4 regions of the Pectobacterium colocasium genome follow, and region 4 is predicted to be linked to each of the others. Evidence: predicted binding sites of a transcription regulator. Region 4 holds the regulator's gene; each other region holds the start of a gene.
The links. Region 4 encodes sigma-54, which starts transcription at its own class of promoters, with help from an activator protein. Its sites were predicted from a motif close to GTTGGCACANNTTTCGCTNT; they were not measured.
Positions count from the first base shown of each region.

Region 1: norV (anaerobic nitric oxide reductase flavorubredoxin) is a predicted target of sigma-54. The motif match lies at 2,346-2,365, and genes of this name have one in related genera.
Region 2: glnK (P-II family nitrogen regulator) is a predicted target of sigma-54. The motif match lies at 3,034-3,053, and genes of this name have one in related genera.
Region 3: glnA (glutamate--ammonia ligase) is a predicted target of sigma-54. The motif match lies at 3,165-3,184, and genes of this name have one in related genera.

Region 1 is NZ_CP084032.1:996,672-1,001,579, forward strand. Features, by position in the region: gene norW (NADH:flavorubredoxin reductase NorW) at 1-807, opposite strand, end outside; gene norV (anaerobic nitric oxide reductase flavorubredoxin) at 818-2,302, opposite strand; gene norR (nitric oxide reductase transcriptional regulator NorR) at 2,468-4,006, shown strand; gene fumA (class I fumarate hydratase FumA) at 4,217-4,908, opposite strand, start outside.
Region 2 is NZ_CP084032.1:1,261,315-1,266,222, forward strand. Features, by position in the region: gene LCF41_RS05555 (SmdA family multidrug ABC transporter permease/ATP-binding protein) at 1-1,012, shown strand, start outside; gene LCF41_RS05560 (SmdB family multidrug efflux ABC transporter permease/ATP-binding protein) at 1,005-2,780, shown strand; gene glnK (P-II family nitrogen regulator) at 3,140-3,478, shown strand; gene amtB (ammonium transporter AmtB) at 3,518-4,804, shown strand; gene tesB (acyl-CoA thioesterase II) at 4,882-4,908, opposite strand, start outside.
Region 3 is NZ_CP084032.1:4,816,611-4,821,518, reverse strand. Features, by position in the region: gene glnG (nitrogen regulation protein NR(I)) at 1-404, opposite strand, end outside; gene glnL (nitrogen regulation protein NR(II)) at 413-1,462, opposite strand; gene glnA (glutamate--ammonia ligase) at 1,677-3,086, opposite strand; gene typA (ribosome-dependent GTPase TypA) at 3,456-4,908, shown strand, end outside.
Region 4 is NZ_CP084032.1:308,230-313,137, forward strand. Features, by position in the region: gene rapZ (RNase adapter RapZ) at 1-66, opposite strand, end outside; gene ptsN (PTS IIA-like nitrogen regulatory protein PtsN) at 230-703, opposite strand; gene hpf (ribosome hibernation promoting factor) at 800-1,087, opposite strand; gene rpoN (RNA polymerase factor sigma-54) at 1,111-2,544, opposite strand; gene lptB (LPS export ABC transporter ATP-binding protein) at 2,594-3,319, opposite strand; gene lptA (lipopolysaccharide ABC transporter substrate-binding protein LptA) at 3,323-3,895, opposite strand; gene lptC (LPS export ABC transporter periplasmic protein LptC) at 3,876-4,442, opposite strand; gene kdsC (3-deoxy-manno-octulosonate-8-phosphatase KdsC) at 4,439-4,908, opposite strand, start outside.

The sequences.
Region 1 (4,908 bases), 690 kb from region 4:
CGCATAAATCTGCGGATCGGTGGTCTGTAACTGCGCATTAGTCTGAATGCCTTTCTGCACCGTTAACCCCGCCGCTTTCGCCAGCAATGTGTTGGCCTGCAAACCGATAGCGGAGATGATTTCGTCCACCTCGACAGTTCGGCCATCGGTAAATGTGGCCAGCACGCCGGTTTCGGTTTTCTCCAACTGTTGCAGGGTCGTGTTCAGCAGCAGTGAAATCCCTTGTTGCGTAAGTGTAAAGTGCAGGCGCGCGCTGACTTCAGGCGGTATCAATGCCGGCAGAATGTGGCTGGCGCGGTCAACCAGTGTGACTTGTTTTCCCGCGCGACCCAAATCCATCGCCAATTCGGTGCCGATGAGTCCGGCTCCGAGCACCAGTACGTGCTTGGCTTGCCAGAGGCGACGTTCATGGGCGCGGTATTCTTGCTGGCTATTGAGCGTCAGCATATGTTCACGTCCCGGAATTGGCGGCATGATGGCGCTCGCTCCCGTTGCGAACACCAGCTTATGGTAATCGTAACGCTCCGTACCACAGACGACCTGTTGCGTATGGCGATCAATGGCGGTGACACGCGTATTGGCCAGCAGCGTAATGCGGTTTTCTTCGGCAAACGCGGTGGCCTGCATCTTGGTCAGATCGTCGGCGTGCTGTTGCAGGCTCATCACATGGTTTAAATCCGGTTTGTTGTACTCATCGCCGCTGTCGGCGGTGATCAGGCGGATGGGGCAGTGCGCATCCAGCTTGCGTAGCTGCCGGATGAGCTGGCGGGCGGCGAAGCCCGCGCCAATAATCACGATATCTTTCATCGTCCTCTCCTTAGCGAATCGGATTGAAAACGTCTTTACCCAGCCCGCATTCTGGGCACAGGAAGCTGTCTGGTACGTCCGACCATTGGGTGCCAGGTGTAACATCCTGCATCGGCTCGCCCAGTGTCGGATCGTAAATCCACTGGCAGACGCTGCACTGCATACAGCCGCTTTCTGACTGCACCGCTGCGACTTCACTGCAACCACAGGCGCTCTCCGTTGGCGTGTTCACCGGTTGTGGCGCGGCGACCTGTTTTACGGGGGAAATGACGCGACGGGCAGGCGTATCATCCAACGGATGCAGCGCCCACTGACGAGCGATTTCGCGGCCGTGTTCGCGGCAAATTTCCAGTGCGGAACCGTCAGGACGCCACTTGGTTTTCAGCGCCAGCGTGGTTTCAAAACCGGCATCCATCAGACGGGTTTGAATGCGATCTACCGCACCGCCGTTCCAGCCGTAGCTGCCGAACGCCGAGGCTTTCTTGTTTTGGAAACGCAGGCCGGTGATCTCTTCCAGCATGGCGGCAACCTTCGGCATCATCACGTTATTCATGGTGGACGAACCGACTAATACACCTTTCGAGCGGAAGACCTGCGTCAGGATTTCGTTCTTATCGTGGCGGGCGACGTTATAGATTTTCACCGCGACGCCGGGGTCAACATCGTTGATGCCTTGTGCAATGGCGTCGGCCATCATGCGGGTGTTATTGGACATGGTGTCGTAAAACAGCGTGATGCGATCTTCCTGATAGCTGTCCGCCCATTTCAGATACAGGTGGATGATCTGGGCAGGATCGTCACGCCAGACCACGCCGTGTGAGGTCGCCACCATCGACAGCGGGAGGTTGAAACCCAGCACTTCGTGGATCTTGGCGGTGACTAAGCGGCTGAACGGCGTCAGAATGTTGGCGAAATAGCGCTGGCATTGTTCGAACAGTTCTGTCTGATCCACTTCGTCATTGAACAGGTGTTCATCGCAGTAGTGCTGGCCGAACGCATCGTTACTGAACAGCACGGCATCCTCGGTCATGTAGGTCATCATACTGTCCGGCCAGTGCAGCATTGGCGTCTCGATAAAGATCAACTGCTTGCCGTTACCGATATCCAGCGTGTCGCCAGTTTTGACCGTATGGAAATGCCACTCAGGGTGATGATGGTGGCCAGTGATGGAATCGATCGCGTTGTGAGTACAGTAAATCGGTGTGTTGGGAATACGAGCCATCAGCTCGCTCAGCGCGCCGGCGTGATCTTCTTCGGCGTGGTTGATCACAATGTAGTCAATCGTGTTCAGATCCACTTCCGCCATCAGGTTCTGCACAAAATCGCGGCTGAATTTGTGATCGACGGTATCGATCAGCACGGTTTTTTCTTCGCGGATTAGGTAACTGTTGTAGCTGCTGCCTTGCAGCGTTTTGTACTCTGTGCCGTGAAAATCGCGCACTTCCCAGTCGCGTTGTCCAACCCAGTGGATATTGTTCTTAACGTGAATTGCCATGTTCTGAAACCTCAATAGTCGTATACGGGAATATGCTGTAGAGAATGCAGAAAATGTGCCAATTTTTAAACTATTGATTTATAAAGATTTAATAAATAGTTGTTGTCAAAATGACATGTTTTATCTATTGTCTTAATGACACAGATTCTGTCATTAGGACACACCATGACACTCTCCATTAATGCCCTTGCCCGTATCGCTATCGAGTTGCAAATGGGGCTATCGAATCAGGATCGTTTTCAGCGCTTGATTAACAGCCTGCGCCAGCTGTTGCGCTGTGATGCCTCGGCGCTGCTGCGTTATGAAAATCAGCTGTTTCGCCCGTTGGCGATCGACGGTCTGGCGCCGGACGTGCTGGGGCGACGCTTTCGCCTGTCCGATCATCCCCGTCTGGAGGCCATTGCCCGTGCGGGCGATGTGGTGCGCTTTCCGGCAGATAGCCAGCTTCCCGATCCCTATGACGGCCTGATCCCCAGTCAGGAAGATCTTAAGGTGCATGCTTGCGTCGGCTTGCCGCTGTTTGCTAATCAGAATCTGATCGGTGCGCTGACTGTGGACGGCATGGATCCCTGTCAGTTCGACCATTTTAGCGATGAAGAACTGCGGCTGGTGGGGGCGATGGCGGCGGCGGCGCTGAGCAATGCGCTGTTGATGGAACGTCTTGAGCGACAGTTGCCCGCCCCGGTGCGTGCCGAAAGTCCGGCAGCGGAAAGCGTGGAGGAAATGGTAGGGCTGTCGGAACCGATGCAGCGGCTTAAGAAGGAAGTCGATATTGTCGCGGGTTCCGATCTGAACGTGCTGATTATGGGAGAAACCGGCGTCGGTAAAGAGCTGGTGGCGCGGGCGATTCATCGCGGTTCCTGCCGGGCAGCGCATCCTCTGGTCTATCTGAACTGCGCCGCGCTACCGGAATCGGTGGCGGAGAGTGAGCTGTTTGGTCATGTGAAGGGCGCGTTTACCGGAGCGATCCATCATCGCACCGGCAAGTTTGAAATGGCGGATAACGGCACGCTGTTTCTGGATGAGATTGGCGAACTGTCGCTGACGCTACAGGCGAAGCTGCTGCGCGTATTGCAGTACGGCGATCTCCAGCGCGTGGGTGATGACAATAGCCTGAAAGTGAACGTGCGCGTGCTGGCGGCGACCAACCGTGACTTGCGGCAGGCGGTGCTGGATGGCGCTTTTCGTGCTGACTTGTTCCACCGTCTGAGCGTGTTCCCGCTATCCGTACCGCCGCTGCGCGAGCGTCGTCAGGATGTGGCGCTGTTGGCGGGGTTCTTCTGTGAGCGCAGCCGCGTGCAACTGGGGCTGGCGCGTCTGGCGTTAACGGCCGACGCGGGCGCGCTATTGGAACAGTACGACTGGCCGGGGAATGTGCGCGAGCTGGAACACGCCATTTACCGTGCCACCGTGCTGGCGAGAGCAGGACAGGAATCGGGCGAGGTGCTGTTGGGGCGTGAGCATTTCAATCTTGAGCTTCCCTCCCTGCCTGTTCATGCCGCCGCAGGGGCGTCGAGCGCTATCGACACGGCACCAGCGTCTTTCATCAAAGGGGGGCTGCGAGAAGCAACGGACGACTATCAGCGTCGAGTCATCCAACAAACGCTGGCACGCCATGAGGGCAACTGGTCATCCTGCGCAAGGGAACTTGAACTAGACAGCGGCAACCTGCATCGGCTGGCGAAGCGGTTGGGCATCAAATAAAAAACGCCCCGAAAATCGGGGCGCTGTAGACCGCAGACAAACCTATTTACCGAACGAAAACGGGAGTAACGGAATAGAAGAGTAAAGCGTTTGCGCCATGGATGGCGCAAGCCGAGCGCACATGGACGTGTTTACAGCGACTTTACGATCTATCCGTTACTCCCGCTCGGCTGGCGTTAGCTACTAACCTCTAATCACAGTAAGAGTGAGTTAACCGCATTTCACGCACTTGGCGCTCTGGATCACCTGGAAGAAATCGTTGCCTTTATCATCGACCAGAATAAAGGCTGGGAAATCTTCAACTTCGATTTTCCAGATAGCTTCCATACCCAGCTCCGGGTATTCCACGCAGGTCAGGCTCTTGATACTGTTTTGCGCCAAAATCGCTGCCGGGCCGCCGATGCTGCCGAGGTAGAAGCCGCCATGTTTATGGCACGCGTCGGTTACTTGCTGGCTGCGGTTGCCTTTCGCCAGCATGATCATGCTGCCGCCGTTGGCTTGCAGTAAATCGACGTAGGAATCCATGCGGCCAGCGGTGGTTGGGCCTAATGAACCGGATGGATAACCTTCTGGCGTTTTCGCCGGCCCCGCGTAGTAAATCGGGTGATCTTTGATGTACTGCGGCAGGCCTTCGCCGTTATCCAGACGTTCTTTCAACTTGGCGTGAGCAATATCACGACCAACGATGATGGTGCCAGTCAGGGAAAGACGGGTGGATACGGGGTACTGCGACAGCGTCTTCAGGATCTCGGCCATCGGGCGATTCAGGTCGATTTTAACCGCATCGCCTTCGCCCGTTTCACGCAGGTGCTCAGGGATATATTTACCTGGATTCTGCTCTAACTGCTCCAGCCAGACGCCCTTGCGGTTGATCTTGCCTTTGATGTTACGGTCAGCCGAGC
Region 2 (4,908 bases), 950 kb from region 4:
GCTTTCGAATTTGCTGGCGATTGGTGGCGGCAGTTGGATGGTGATTAACGGTTCGCTGACGTTAGGCTTGTTGACCAGCTTTGTCATGTATCTGGGATTGATGATATGGCCGATGTTGGCGCTGGCCTGGATGTTTAACATTGTTGAACGCGGTAGCGCGGCATATAGCCGTATTCGTCAGTTACTGGCGGAAGAACTCGTGGTGAAAGACGGTGAAGAATCATTGCCTGCGGAGCGGGGCGTGTTGGCGGTGAACATCTCCGCGTTTCGCTACCCGGATAATACCCGCGATGCCTTACAGCATATTCAGTTTACGCTGTCTCCGGGCAATATGTTGGGATTATGTGGGCCGACAGGGTCGGGGAAAAGTACGCTGCTGGCGTTGATTTTGCGTCATTTCGATACCCAGTCGGGAGAGATTCGTTATCACGATCGCCCGCTGAATGCTATTCGGCTGGACGAGCTACGAAGCCGTTTTGCCGTTGTTGGGCAAATGCCTTTTCTGTTTTCGGACACGGTGGCGCAAAACATCGCACTGGGTCGACCTGAGGCGACGCAACAAGAGATTGAACAGGCGGCGCGTCTTGCCAGCGTTCATGACGATATTCTGCGTTTGCCTCAAGGTTACCAAACTGAGGTGGGTGAGCGCGGTGTGATGTTATCTGGCGGTCAAAAACAGCGGATCGCGATTGCCCGTGCGCTGCTGCTGGACGCTGAAATTCTGGTGCTGGACGATGCGCTGTCTGCGGTGGATGGGCGAACGGAGCACCAGATTTTGCAGAATCTGAAAACATGGGGCGAAAAACGGACGTTGATCATCAGCGCACATCGCCTGTCAGCCCTCACGGAAGCGAATGAAATCGTGGTGTTGCAGCAAGGACAAGCGGTGCAGCGCGGCACACACCGGACGCTGGCCGCAGAGCCTGGCTGGTATCGGGATATGTACCGCTATCAACAGCTTGAGGCGGCGCTGGATGAGGTACCGCAGGCGGAAGGAGCAAGAAATGAATAGCCCTCAACAGTTTTGGCCAACGCTGAAACGCCTGTTGTCCTATGGTTCACCTTGGCGAAAACCGCTGCTGTCCGGTGTCGTGATGTTATGGGTTGCTGCGGCCGCAGAAGTTTCTGGCCCTATATTGGTGAGTTATTTTATTGATGATCTGGTGGCTAAAGGCGAATTTCCGCTGGCGATTGCGGCGGGCCTGGCGATGGCCTACATCCTGCTGCAAATGCTGGCGGCACTGCTGCACTATTTTCAGACGCTGTTGTTTAACCGCGTTGCGGTCGGCGTCGTCCAACAACTGCGCATTGATGTGATGGATGCGGCGTTGCGCCAGCCGCTGAGCACATTCGATACGCAACCCGTTGGGCAACTGATTTCACGCGTCACCAATGACACCGAGGTCGTTAAAGATCTGTACGTCATGGTGGTGTCAACGGTATTACGCAGTGCGGCGCTGGTGGGGGCGATGCTGGTGGCGATGTTCAGTCTGAACTGGCAGATGGCGCTGATTGCACTGATGATTTTCCCTGCGGTCGCGGTGGTCATGGCGCTGTACCATCGTTTCAGTACGCCGATTGTGCGCAAGGTTCGAAGCTACCTGGCCGACATTAATGATGGTTTCAACGAAGTGATTAATGGCATGGGCGTCATTCAGCAGTTCCGCCAGCAGGCTCGCTTTGGCAAGAAACTGGGAGCCTCCAGCCACGCGCATTATGACGCACGAATGAAGGCGTTGCGTCTGGAAGGGTTCCTGCTGCGGCCACTGCTGAGCCTGTTTGCTGCGATGGTGCTGTGTGGGTTGTTGATCCAATTTGGTTTCAGTTCGATGGGGTCGGTTGGCGTCGGGGTTTTGTATGCGTTTATCAACTATTTGGGGCGTCTGAATGAACCGCTGATTGAACTGACAACCCAGCAGTCTATGTTGCAGCAGGCGGTTGTTGCGGGTGAGCGTATCTTTGAGTTGATGGATGGGACAAAGCAGGGCTACGGCGACGATGAGCGTCCGCTGGCTACCGGGCGTGTCGATATTGACGATGTTTCTTTCTCGTATGGCACCGAAAAACGCGTACTACAGCATATTTCTCTGACGATACCAGAGCGCGGGTTCGTCGCGTTGGTCGGGCATACGGGCAGCGGAAAAAGCACCCTGGCCAGTTTGCTGATGGGATATTACACGCCGGACGAAGGAGAAATTCGGCTCGATGGCCGGCCGCTTTCTACGCTCTCTCATGCGGTGTTGCGCCAAAATGTGGCAATGGTGCAGCAGGATCCGGTTGTGCTGGCGGAATCCATGTTTGTGAATGTGACGCTGGGGCGTGATATCAGCGAAGAGGCCGTCTGGCGCGTGTTGGAGGTCGTACAGCTGGCTGAGCTGGTGCGGACTTTCCCTGAAGGATTGCATACGCGCGTTGGTGAGCAGGGGAATAATTTGTCTACCGGACAAAAGCAGCTGTTAGCGATCGCGCGGGTACTGGTGCAAACGCCTAAAATTCTGATTCTTGATGAAGCGACGGCGAATATTGACTCGGGTACGGAACAGGCTGTGCAAAAGGCGTTGCGTATCATCAGGGAACAGACAACCTTGATTATCATCGCGCATCGGCTTTCTACCATCGTTGAGGCCGACACGATCATGGTGCTTCATCATGGGCAAACCGTTGAGCGGGGAACGCATGAGCAACTGCTGCAACAGCAGGGGCGCTATTATCAGATGTATCAATTGCAACTGGCCGGAGAGGATCTTGCTGCCACCAGCACCGAACCTTGCATTGCCTGACTCGATTATAGGTCATACGATGGTCTGCACCGCCTTGAGTGGTGCAGACTGACAGTCTGCTCATGGCTTCGCACCATCATTAAGCATCGTGATTCCGGTTTTGACCCACGCTGCACTGAAAATACTCTTTGCGCACCAAAATAGTGCAATTCTTGCCCAATTCTTCCAGCCTTTCTTCCTCGTTATGTTTGCTTTTTGTCCTTTCTCATCTTTAAACGCGTTCTCTTTCCTGATTTATGCCAGATAAATCATTTATGGCACACCCTTTGCTTTAGTCATGACGTAGACCTACTTCATAGAGCGTGTAATCGAACAAGTGACGGGCGAAAGCCTGAACGTAATGGCTAGGGGGAAGACAAATGAAACTGGTTACTGTGGTGATAAAACCATTCAAGCTGGAAGATGTACGTGAAGCGTTATCTTCTGTCGGCATCCAGGGGCTCACCGTCACTGAGGTGAAAGGATTTGGTCGTCAGAAGGGGCATGCGGAACTCTACCGTGGTGCAGAATATAGCGTTAACTTTTTACCCAAAGTAAAAATTGATATCGCGATTGCAGACGACCAATTGGATGAAGTGATCGATGTTATCAGCAAAGCGGCGTACACCGGAAAAATTGGTGATGGCAAAATTTTTGTCGCCGAGTTGCAAAGGGTTATCCGTATTCGTACGGGTGAAACTGACGAAGCCGCACTTTAACAACACCTAGCGTAGATACGTAAATAGGGATGGATGAAAATGAAAAAATTACTCTCTTCATTAGGTCTCGGTGTGGCGGCATTACTCCCGTCCTGGGCAATGGCTGCAACACCGACGATTGATAAAGCGGATAACGCTTTTATTATGATTTGTACCGCGCTGGTACTTTTTATGACTATACCGGGCATCGCACTGTTTTACGGCGGCCTGATTCGTTCCAAAAACGTTCTGTCCATGATGACGCAGGTGAGCGTAACATTCGCGATGGTTTGTATCCTGTGGGTGGTTTACGGATATAGCCTGGCTTTCAGCGAAGGTAATGCCTTCTTCGGTGGCTTCAGTACGTTTATGCTGAAAGGCATCGGGATTGAATCGATTAGCGGCACCTACTATCAATTTGTACACGTGGCGTATCAGGCTTCCTTTGCCTGCATCACCGTTGCGCTGATTGTCGGGGCGATTGCTGAACGTATCCGTTTCTCTGCTGTACTGATTTTCGTTGCGCTGTGGCTGACGTTCTCCTACCTGCCGATGACGCACATGGTGTGGGGCGGTGGTTATCTGGCATTGGATGGTGCGTTGGACTTCGCGGGTGGTACGGTGGTTCACATTAACGCCGCGGTTGCTGGGTTGGTTGGTGCTTACCTGCTGGGCAAACGCGCTGGTTTTGGCAAAGAAGCCTTCAAACCACATAACCTGCCGATGGTGTTTATCGGTACAGCGATTCTGTATATCGGCTGGTTTGGCTTTAACGCGGGTTCTGCGGGGGCCGCAAACGGCATTGCTGCTCTGGCTTTCCTGAACACGGTTGTCGCTACTGCTGCTGCGATTCTGGCGTGGGTTGGTGGTGAGTGGATGGTGCGCGGTAAGCCTTCTCTGCTGGGTGCATGTTCCGGTTGTATCGCGGGTCTGGTAGCAATCACACCAGCTGCGGGTACGGTGGGCGTCGGTGGTGCATTGATCATCGGTCTGGCTGGCGGTGTCGCAGGTCTGTGGGGCGTAACCGTACTGAAAAGATGGCTGCGCGTGGATGACCCCTGTGATGTATTCGGTGTTCACGGCGTGTGCGGTATCGTTGGCTGTATCCTGACTGGCGTATTCACTTCAGCTTCACTGGGTGGTACTGGCTATGCAGAAGGTGTGACGATGGCGCATCAGGTTTGGGTACAGTTATTTAGCGTAATTGTTGCTCTGGTATGGTCTGGCGTGGTGGCATTCGTGGCCTTCAAAGTGGCGGATATGATTGTCGGCCTGCGTGTACCGGAAGATCAAGAGCGCGAAGGTCTGGACGTCAACAGCCATGGCGAGAGCGCTTACAACCAATAATTGAGCTTGTTCAAATGCAACAAGCGGGCGTGGAGGAAACTCCACGCCCGTTTTACGTTATGAGGCTGCCACCATCCTTACGTTTGACGGCGGCGCATCACCCC
Region 3 (4,908 bases), 400 kb from region 4:
TTGATCGGCTGGTTACGTACCGGCTGCTGCTGTTCCAGATAATGGCTGATCGCGCGCTCAACCAGCGCAACGGCTTCATCAATATCGAACGGCTTCGGCAAATAGTCGAACGCACCCTGTTGGTAAGCACTGACGGCGGCATCCAAATCAGAATGTGCCGTCATAATGATGACCGGGAGCATCGGGTGGCGCTGTTTGATTTGCTGTAAGAGCGCTAATCCATCCATCCCTGGCATGCGGATGTCGGACAGCAGAACGTCGGGGGTTTGTGTTGCTAACGCATGTAGTACCTGATTTCCGTTCTCAAACGTTGCGCAGGTTAAACCCGCACCAGCAAGCGCGCGCTCAAGCACCCAACGGATGGAGCTATCGTCATCGACAATCCAGACTATCCCTCGTTGCATTGTGAACCTCACTGGCGAATGGGCAGGTAAACCGAGAATTCGGTGTGTCCTGGCCAACTGTTAAATTCAATTTTACCGGAGTGCTGGTCGATCAGACTGCGGGCGATGGAAAGCCCTAAACCGGTTCCCCCTTCGCGCCCGCTCACCATCGGGTAAAACAGGGTGTCCTGGAGTTGAGCGGGTACGCCGGGGCCGTCATCTTCCACGTCAATACGTGCGGCAAGCCGATAGCGCACGCCGTGTAACGTCAGCTGAAAAGCCGTGCGGGTACGAATCGTAATCGTCCCGCCTTCCTCGCCCAGCGCCTGTAGCGCATTGCGGGTAATATTCAGCAGTACCTGTTCAATCTGGTCAGGGTCGTGCGTCAATTCTGGCAGACTGGGGTCATAGTCTTTCACCAGCGTCACGTTATCTGGTTTTTCCAGTGAAACGAGCTGGCAAACGCGTTCGGCGACCTGATGGATACTTTGAGTGACGTGCAGGCCGGGCTGTTGTGGCCCGAGCAGGCGATCGACCAGATTACGCAGGCGATCCGCCTGTTCGATGATGACCTTGGTATATTCCGTCAACGCCGGATCGGGCAACGCTTTAGCAAGCAACTGCGCGGCGCCACGCAATCCGCCAAGCGGATTTTTTATCTCATGCGCTAAACCCCGGACTAAATCACGGGCGGCCTGCTGTTGTGCATGTTGAAGCTGTTCCTGACTGAGACGGCGCTGATTATCCATCGGCGCCATTTCCAGCAGGATAAAATCGTTTTGTACCCGCTGAGCGGTGAGCGACATGATGTGCGCTTTACCATCTACGACGATGGTGACTTCGTTATCCGTAAAACCTTGCCCTGAATCCAGACTTTCACGCAATAAATCGATATTCAGAGAAAAGTATCCCAGCAAATCGGGCAGTGGCGTGCCGGATAATTTACGCGAGCTTTGTGCCAGTAATTGCTGTGCTGCCGGGTTGGAATAGTGAATCGCCAGATCGTTATCCAGCAATAAGATGCTGTTTATCAGGGAATTGAGGATCTGCCCAGCATCGGGCAGCGTGCCTGTTGCCATAACGCAGACTCCCGCACCATCGTGGTGCATTGTAGTGTGAATGATGGATGTTACGTCGCAACGGCCAATGCCGGTGGTGAAAAAAGCCCATCCGAAGATGGGCTGAAGCGTTTCCACGGCAACAAGAACAAACTTCTTAGTATTCTGTTGTTTATCGGGCATGGTTGGGTATCAGCACACCCAACCATGCTGTCGTTATTAAACGCTGTTGTTATTAAACGCTATAGTACAGTTCGAACTCAACTGGGTGCGGCGTCATACGAACGCGGTCAATCTCAGATTTACGCAGTTCGATATACGCTTCGATAGCGTCGTCGGTGAACACGCCACCACGGGTCAGGAACTCGCGGTCTTCGTTCAGTGCAGCCAGGGCTTCGTCCAGAGAACCTGCAACTTTTGGAATCTCTGCTTCTTCTTCTGGAGGCAGATCGTACAGGTTTTTGTCCATCGCATCGCCAGGGTGGATTTTGTTGATGATGCCGTCGAGGCCAGCCATCAGCAGTGCAGCGAAGCACAGGTATGGGTTAGCTGCTGGATCCGGGAAGCGCGCTTCGATACGACGTGCTTTCGGGCTGGCAACAACCGGAATACGGATTGAAGCAGAACGGTTACGGGCAGAGTAAGCCAGCATAACTGGAGCTTCGTAACCAGGGACCAGACGCTTGTAGGAGTTGGTGGTCGGGTTCGCCAAGGCGTTGATGGCTTTAGCGTGCTTGATAACACCGCCGATGTAGAACAGAGCCAGTTCAGACAGGCCGCCGTATTTGTCGCCAGCGAACAGGTTAGTGCCGTCTTTAGACAGAGACATGTGGCAGTGCATACCAGAACCGTTATCACCGAACATAGGTTTTGGCATAAAGGTCGCAGTTTTGCCGTAGGCGTGAGCCACGTTATGCACGACATATTTGTAGATCTGAATTTCGTCAGCTTTTTTGGTCATGGTGTTGAAGCGGGTAGCCACTTCGTTCTGACCAGCGGTTGCGACTTCGTGGTGATGAGCTTCAACAACCAGACCCATCTGCTCCATAGTCAGACACATAGCAGAACGGATGTCCTGTGATGAATCGACTGGTGGAACCGGGAAGTAGCCGCCTTTCAGACCTGGACGGTGACCTTTGTTACCGCCTTCGTATTCTTTACCGGAGTTCCAGTAAGCTTCAACATCGTCGATAGCAACGTGAGAACCGGACGTGCTGCTGCCGAAACGGATGTCATCGAACAGGAAGAATTCTGGCTCAGGCCCAAACAGAACGGTATCGGCAATGCCAGAAGAACGCAGGAAATCTTCCGCACGTTTCGCGATAGAACGCGGGTCGCGGTCATAACCCTGCATGGTGCCTGGTTCAAGAATGTCACAACGAATGATCAGCGTAGAATCTTCGAAGAACGGGTCGATCATCGCTGTGCTGGCATCGGGCATCAGAACCATGTCTGACTCGTTGATACCTTTCCAGCCGCCAATCGAGGAACCATCAAACATTTTACCTTCTTCGAAGAAGTCGGCATTAACTTGATGAGCCGGAATGGTGACGTGCTGTTCTTTACCTTTAGTATCCGTGAAGCGTAAATCAACAAACTTCACTTCGTGCTCATTCAGCATCGTCAAAACATGTTCTGCGGACATACTTGGTTCTCCCGATTGGTCATTTATCGTCGTGGAACGAATATCGTTGTGGATTGATGTTGTTGCCGTGAGTAGACTAAAGCTAAAAGTGTGCCAACTTTTTAAATGTGTGCAATGTGTTGCTACTTGGGGCTTTCTCACGGAAATCCACTGCACCATTATAGTTTAAAGCACCAAAACGGTGCCCTGTATGTGAATTATTGCACTTATTTAGTGCATTTGTGTTCGCTTGTAGCGCTTTTGCACCGTGAAAGGGATCACAAAGCAAGCAGCTCTAGGTTGTTTATCATAGATGCTTGTGATCTTGTTTAGTCCCTCGATTAATACGTGTACAATAGCGCGCTATTTCTAAATGCCTGAGGCAAAGCTGTGATCGAAAATTTGCGTAACATCGCCATTATTGCGCACGTTGACCATGGGAAAACCACCCTGGTTGACAAGCTGTTGCAACAATCCGGAACGTTCGGTGAACGTGTCGAAGCAACCGAGCGTGTAATGGACTCCAACGATTTGGAGAAAGAGCGTGGAATTACCATCCTCGCAAAAAATACCGCCATTAATTGGAAAGACTACCGCATTAACATCGTAGATACCCCGGGACACGCCGACTTCGGCGGCGAGGTTGAGCGTGTAATGTCGATGGTTGACTCGGTACTGCTGGTTGTTGATGCGATGGATGGCCCGATGCCGCAAACGCGTTTCGTGACCAAAAAAGCATTTGCCAACGGTCTGAAACCGATTGTGGTTATCAACAAAGTTGACCGTCCTGGCGCGCGTCCTGACTGGGTTGTCGATCAGGTATTCGACCTGTTCGTGAACCTGGATGCAACTGACGAGCAGCTGGATTTCCCGATCATTTATGCTTCTGCGCTGAATGGTATCGCGGGTCTCGATCATACCGACATGGCGGAAGACATGACCCCGCTGTATCAGGCGATTGTCGATCACGTGTCTCCGCCTCAGGTTGAGATGAATGCACCGTTCCAGATGCAAATTTCTCAGCTGGACTACAACAACTATGTTGGCGTTATCGGCATCGGCCGTATCAAGCGCGGTAAAGTTAAGCCTAACCAACAAGTGATTATTGTTGATAGCGAAGGCAAAACCCGTAACGGTAAAGTCGGTAAAGTTCTGACTCACCTGGGTCTGGAGCGTATCGACGCAACCGAAGCGGAAGCTGGCGATATCATCGCGATCACCGGTCTGGGCGAGCTGAATATTTCCGACACCATCTGCGATCCGCAGAATGTCGAAGCGCTGCCAGCACTGAGCGTCGATGAACCTACCGTTACCATGTTCTTCAACGTCAATACTTCACCGTTCTGTGGTAAAGAAGGTAAGTATGTTACGTCGCGCCAGATTCTGGAGCGTTTGAACAAAGAACTGGTACACAACGTTGCCCTGCGCGTTGACGAAACCGAAGACGCTGATGCGTTCCGCGTTTCTGGCCGTGGTGAATTGCACCTGTCGGTTCTGATCGAAAACATGCGTCGTGAAGGCTTTGAACTGGCCGTATCACGTCCAAAAGTTATTAACCGCGTTATCGACGGCCGTAATCAGGAACCGTTTGAAAACGTGACGCTGGATATCGAAGAACAGCACCAGGGTTCAGTCATGCAAGCCATGGGTGAGCGTAAAGGTGATGTGAAAGACATGATTCCAGATGGCAAGGGTCGTATCCGTCTGGATTACCTGATCCCTGCTCGTGGCCTGATCGGTTTCCGTACCGAATTCATGACCATGACGTCTGGTACGGGTCTGCTGTACTCCACGTTCAGCCACTACGATGACGTGCGTCCAGGCGATATCGGCCAACGTCAGA
Region 4 (4,908 bases):
TTCCAGTGCGCGCAGGGCTACAGATTTCCCTGAACCTGAGCGACCACTGACAATCATCAGCACCATCTGACGACTCCCCTCTGGCAACGTGACGGCGAATTCTCATTGCCACTGTTTTTATAAAAAAGTGATGTATAGCTAGAAAAATGACGGCTTCGCGTAGGGATTGCAAGCATTCTCTGAACCCAACGCGGATCGCCCGTCATCGTGAGCATGACGATCGACCGGCTTAACCGGCTTCCGTCATAATCTGGTACAGCTCTTCATCGCTTTGCGCCGCACGCAGGCGTCGGCAAACCGTTTTATCCGCCAGCCGCTTGGCAACAAGCGACAGGGTATGCAAATGGGTTTTACATTGTTCCGCCGGAACCAGCAAGGCAAAAAGCAGATCAACAGCCTGATTATCAATGGCATCGAAAGCGATCGGTTGCTCTAACTGGATGAAAACACCGATGGCACCCAGCGCATTATCGTCTTCCAGCTTGCCGTGAGGAATGGCAATGCCGCCGCCGATTCCCGTGCTGCCCATCCGTTCCCGAGTCAGGATGGCATCAAAGATAATCTGCGAAGGAATGTTAAGCTGCCTGGCGGCCAGCTCACTGATAATTTCCAATGCCCGCTTCTTACTCTGGCAGTGGACAGTGCTTCGGGTGCACTCAGGACGTAATACGCTACTGAGTTGCAATACGGGATCGTGGCTCATTTTATTTTCACTTAATGACGCTTTCACTTCTGGTGATCCCGGCCCATCTGATGGATGGGCCGAGCTTGTTCCTTTGCCAAACGGCAAAGGAGAAAATTAGTGCTGCTTGAGTTTATCTTTATGCTTATTGAGCTGTCTTGCCAGCTTATCAATCAATAAATCTATCGCGGCGTACATATCTTCCGCTTCTGAGGTTGCATGCAGCTCGCCACCGTTCACGTGGAGCGTGGCCTCGGCAATTTGCTGAACTTTTTCCACTCTCAATACCACATTGACCTGATTAATCCGGTCAAAATACTGCTCTAACTTGGCAAACTTGCCATTCACAAAATCACGCAGCGGTTCAGTGATCTCGATGTGGTGTCCGGTAATGTTGAGCTGCATAGTGTCTTCCTTCTCTGTTGAGATCAAATCAGTTGTTTACGCTGATTTGATGGTGGGATAGATAAAGACTCTCGGTATTTTGCCACGGTACGGCGCGCCACGATGATGCCCTGATCGGAGAGCAGCGCCGTCAGCTTGCTGTCGCTTAGTGGTTTGACGGGGTTTTCCGCCGCAATCAGCTTCTTCACCAGCGCGCGAATTGCCGTTGACGAGGCTTCTCCGCCGCTGTCGGTATTCACATGGCTGGAGAAGAAATATTTTAGTTCAAAAATGCCGCGTGGACTGTGCAGGAACTTCTGCGTCGTCACGCGTGAGATGGTGGATTCATGCATATCCACCGCCTGGGCGATATCTGCCAGTACCATAGGTTTCATGAATTCTTCACCCTGCTCGAAGAAATCCTGCTGCTGCTCGACGATGCAGCGGGTCACTTTCAGCAGCGTGTCGTTACGACTTTCCAGGCTTTTGATGAGCCAGCGCGCCTCTTGCAGATTACTGCGGATAAATTGCCCGTCGCTGTCGTTGCGTGCGCTATTGCCCAGTGCCGCGTACTGCTGGTTAATCTGTAGGCGGGGAATGCTGTCGGTATTGAGTTCTACGGCCCAAATGCCCTGGACTTTGCGCACCAGCACGTCAGGGATCACGTATTCAGATTCGCCAGTGTTGATCGACTGCCCCGGCCGTGGATCGAGTGACTGGATCAGCGCCAGCGCTTCTTTCAGCACGTCTTCTTTCAGACGCGTGATGCGGATCAGGCTACGGAAATCATGGTTGGCTAACAGATCGAGATGATCGCTGACGATCAGGCGGGCTTCGGCCAGACGCGGCGTGCTGTCAGCAAACTGGGAAAGCTGCACCAGCAGGCAATCACGCAGATCGCGAGCGGCGACGCCAACAGGATCAAAGCGTTGCACGCGTTTGAGTACGGCTTCGACTTCTTCCAACGTCACATCGTCGTCGCCGATGCTGTCAAGAATGTCCTCCAGCGGTACGGTCAGGTAGCCTGTGTTGTCCACGGCATCAACGATAGAGGTCGCGATAGCGGCGTCGGTGTCGGAAAACGGTGTGAGTTCGACCTGCCACATCAGGTAATCCTGAAGCGTTTGCGTGGTTTCGCCTTGGTAAATTGGCAGTTCTTCATCGCGATAGTCGGTGCCGGTGCCTGACGGTGTGCCTGCGGAGTAAATCTCATCCCAGGTGGCGTCTAGCGGCAATTCTTCCGGCATGTCCTTCTGTTCCAGAGCTTCACCGGTATCCAGTGAATCGCTGTCTGCCTTTTCAAATGACTCGATTTCGTCGTGCTGATCCGTTTGTTCGAGCAACGGATTGCTTTCCAGTGCCTGCTGAATTTCCTGTTGCAATTCAAGCGTGGACAGTTGCAACAGGCGGATGGCCTGTTGGAGCTGTGGGGTCATGGCCAGTTGCTGGCTAAGCCTGAGTTGCAAACCTTGCTTCATAAATCGCGCTAACGTCCCATAAGTGCTGCAAAGAGAAAATAGTACCCTATCAGAGTCGGAAGCCTTCGCCCAGATAGACGCGCTTCACTTGTTCGTCGGCCAGAATATCGGTCGGTGAACCGTGGGCGATCAGGTTGCCTTGACTCACGATATAGGCTCGTTCACAGACATCGAGCGTTTCGCGGACGTTATGATCGGTAATCAACACGCCAAGTCCGCTGTCACGCAGATGTTCAATGATTTTTTTAATATCCAGTACGGAGATCGGGTCTACGCCCGCAAACGGTTCATCCAACAGGATGAACTTCGGCTTTGCCGCCAGCGCACGCGCAATCTCTACGCGGCGTCTTTCCCCACCGGACAGCGATTGTCCCAGACTATCGCGCAAATGAATAATATGGAATTCTTCCATTAGCTCATTGGCACGATCTTCCTGCTGCTCGGTCGTCAGATCTTTGCGGATCTGCAACACCGCCATCAGGTTGTCATAGACGCTTAAGCGACGAAAAATAGAGGCTTCCTGCGGCAGGTAGCCGATGCCGCGCAGCGCACGTTCGTGCAGGGGAAGCAGGCTGATGTCGTCGTTGTCGATGACAATACGCCCTTCATCACGGGGGACGATACCCACGACCATGTAGAACGTTGTCGTTTTACCAGCACCGTTCGGCCCGAGCAGGCCGACGATTTCACCGGAATTGACAGTGAGGCTGACGTTTTCGACGACCTTACGGCCTTTGTACGCCTTAGCCAGATTTTCTGCGGTTAATGTTGCCATAACTTATTCAGTGACCCGTGGTTGCGGTTGTTGAGAACGAGAAGGCTGGCTCTTGTTCTCTTTCTCCTGAAGCTGAGAGGGAACCAACACCGTCGTCACGCGCTTTCCTTTTTCGCTGGTCGCTTCCATCTGCTGCTGTTTCACCAGATAGGTGATGCGATCGCCTTTTACATTGCTATCCTGCTGTTCCAGATAGGCATTGCCTGTCAGCACCAGAAAGTCTTTGGCCAGTTCGTAGCGGATTTTCTGCGCGTGGCCTTTAACCGGTTTGCCGTTGTCCTGCATCTGGTAGAACGTCACGGGGTTACCGTAGCCTTCCACCACTTCACTGCCTTGCGCGCCCTGTGGGCGCGTCACGACGACCTTGTCAGCTTTTACTTCAATCGTCCCTTGCTTCACGACAACATTACCGGTGAACGTCACCGTGTTGCCCTGCATGTCCAGAGACTGCTGTGCGGAATCAATGCGAATCGGTTGGTTGCTATCGCCAGTGACGGCAAAGGCGGAAACGCTGACGGCGAACAGCGAGCTGGCGATCAGGGTGTTACGCATCGGATTATTGGTTTTGGATTTCATAAGAGGTTTTTACCTTTTCGATCAACTCGGCCGTTTTGTTACGCAGATTTCCGCGCATTTTCATTCCGCTTGAGGTAAAGCTGGTGCCGTACAGGGTGACTTCATCATCGGAGGAAACGTCCTGCGTCACCAGATTCACCTGGGCATTATTCGTTGTGATGCGCTGAAGCTGTGCGTCTTTCGTCAGGCTATTCACCTCGACGTGACCGTACAGATAGAGCATCTTGTCTTTTGTCAGCTTGGCGCGGTCGGCGCGGACTGACCAGGTTGCCGTCCCTTGTTCGTTGAACAAGGTGGCAACGGGGGCGGTAAACCAACTCAACTGCTCGTCGTTGAAATACTCCGCTTTTTCCGAAATCAGTCTGTAACTCAGCTTACCCGCAGGGCTGTATACCTGCGTGTTGGTTTTCTCGCTGGTATAAACCGGCACGGCGGGGTCGCTTGCATCCGGTGCCGCTACCGTGTCGTCATCCGCAATATTCCAGCCGATGAGGATAAGCACCAAGAGGGCCAGAAAAGCGGTGAGCCAACGCTTGGTTTTACTCATATTGACAACCCTTTGGCATGCTCCAGCTTGTCCTGCGAGAACAGAATCAAATCACACAGCTCACGTACTGCGCCACGCCCGCCCGCAAGGCGAGTGACATAATCTGCGCGTGGTAACAACAACGGGTGAGCGTCAGCCACGGCAACGCTCAACCCGACCTTTGCCATCACTGGCCAGTCGATCATATCGTCGCCGATATACGCGACCTGATTTGCCGTTACTGATAGTTTATCCAACAGATCGTTGAAGGCCAAAACCTTATCCGATTGCCCCTGATAAAGATGGTTAATGCCCAGTGTTTTACACCGATCTTCCAGCAATTTTGCTGAGCGTCCGGTGATAATGGCAACCTCAATGTCAGACGTCAGTAAGCAGCGAATGCCATAGCCGTCGCGGACGTTAAAGGCTTTCAGCTCTTCGCCGTGGTTGCCCATGTAAATCAGACCATCGGACATCACGCCGTCAA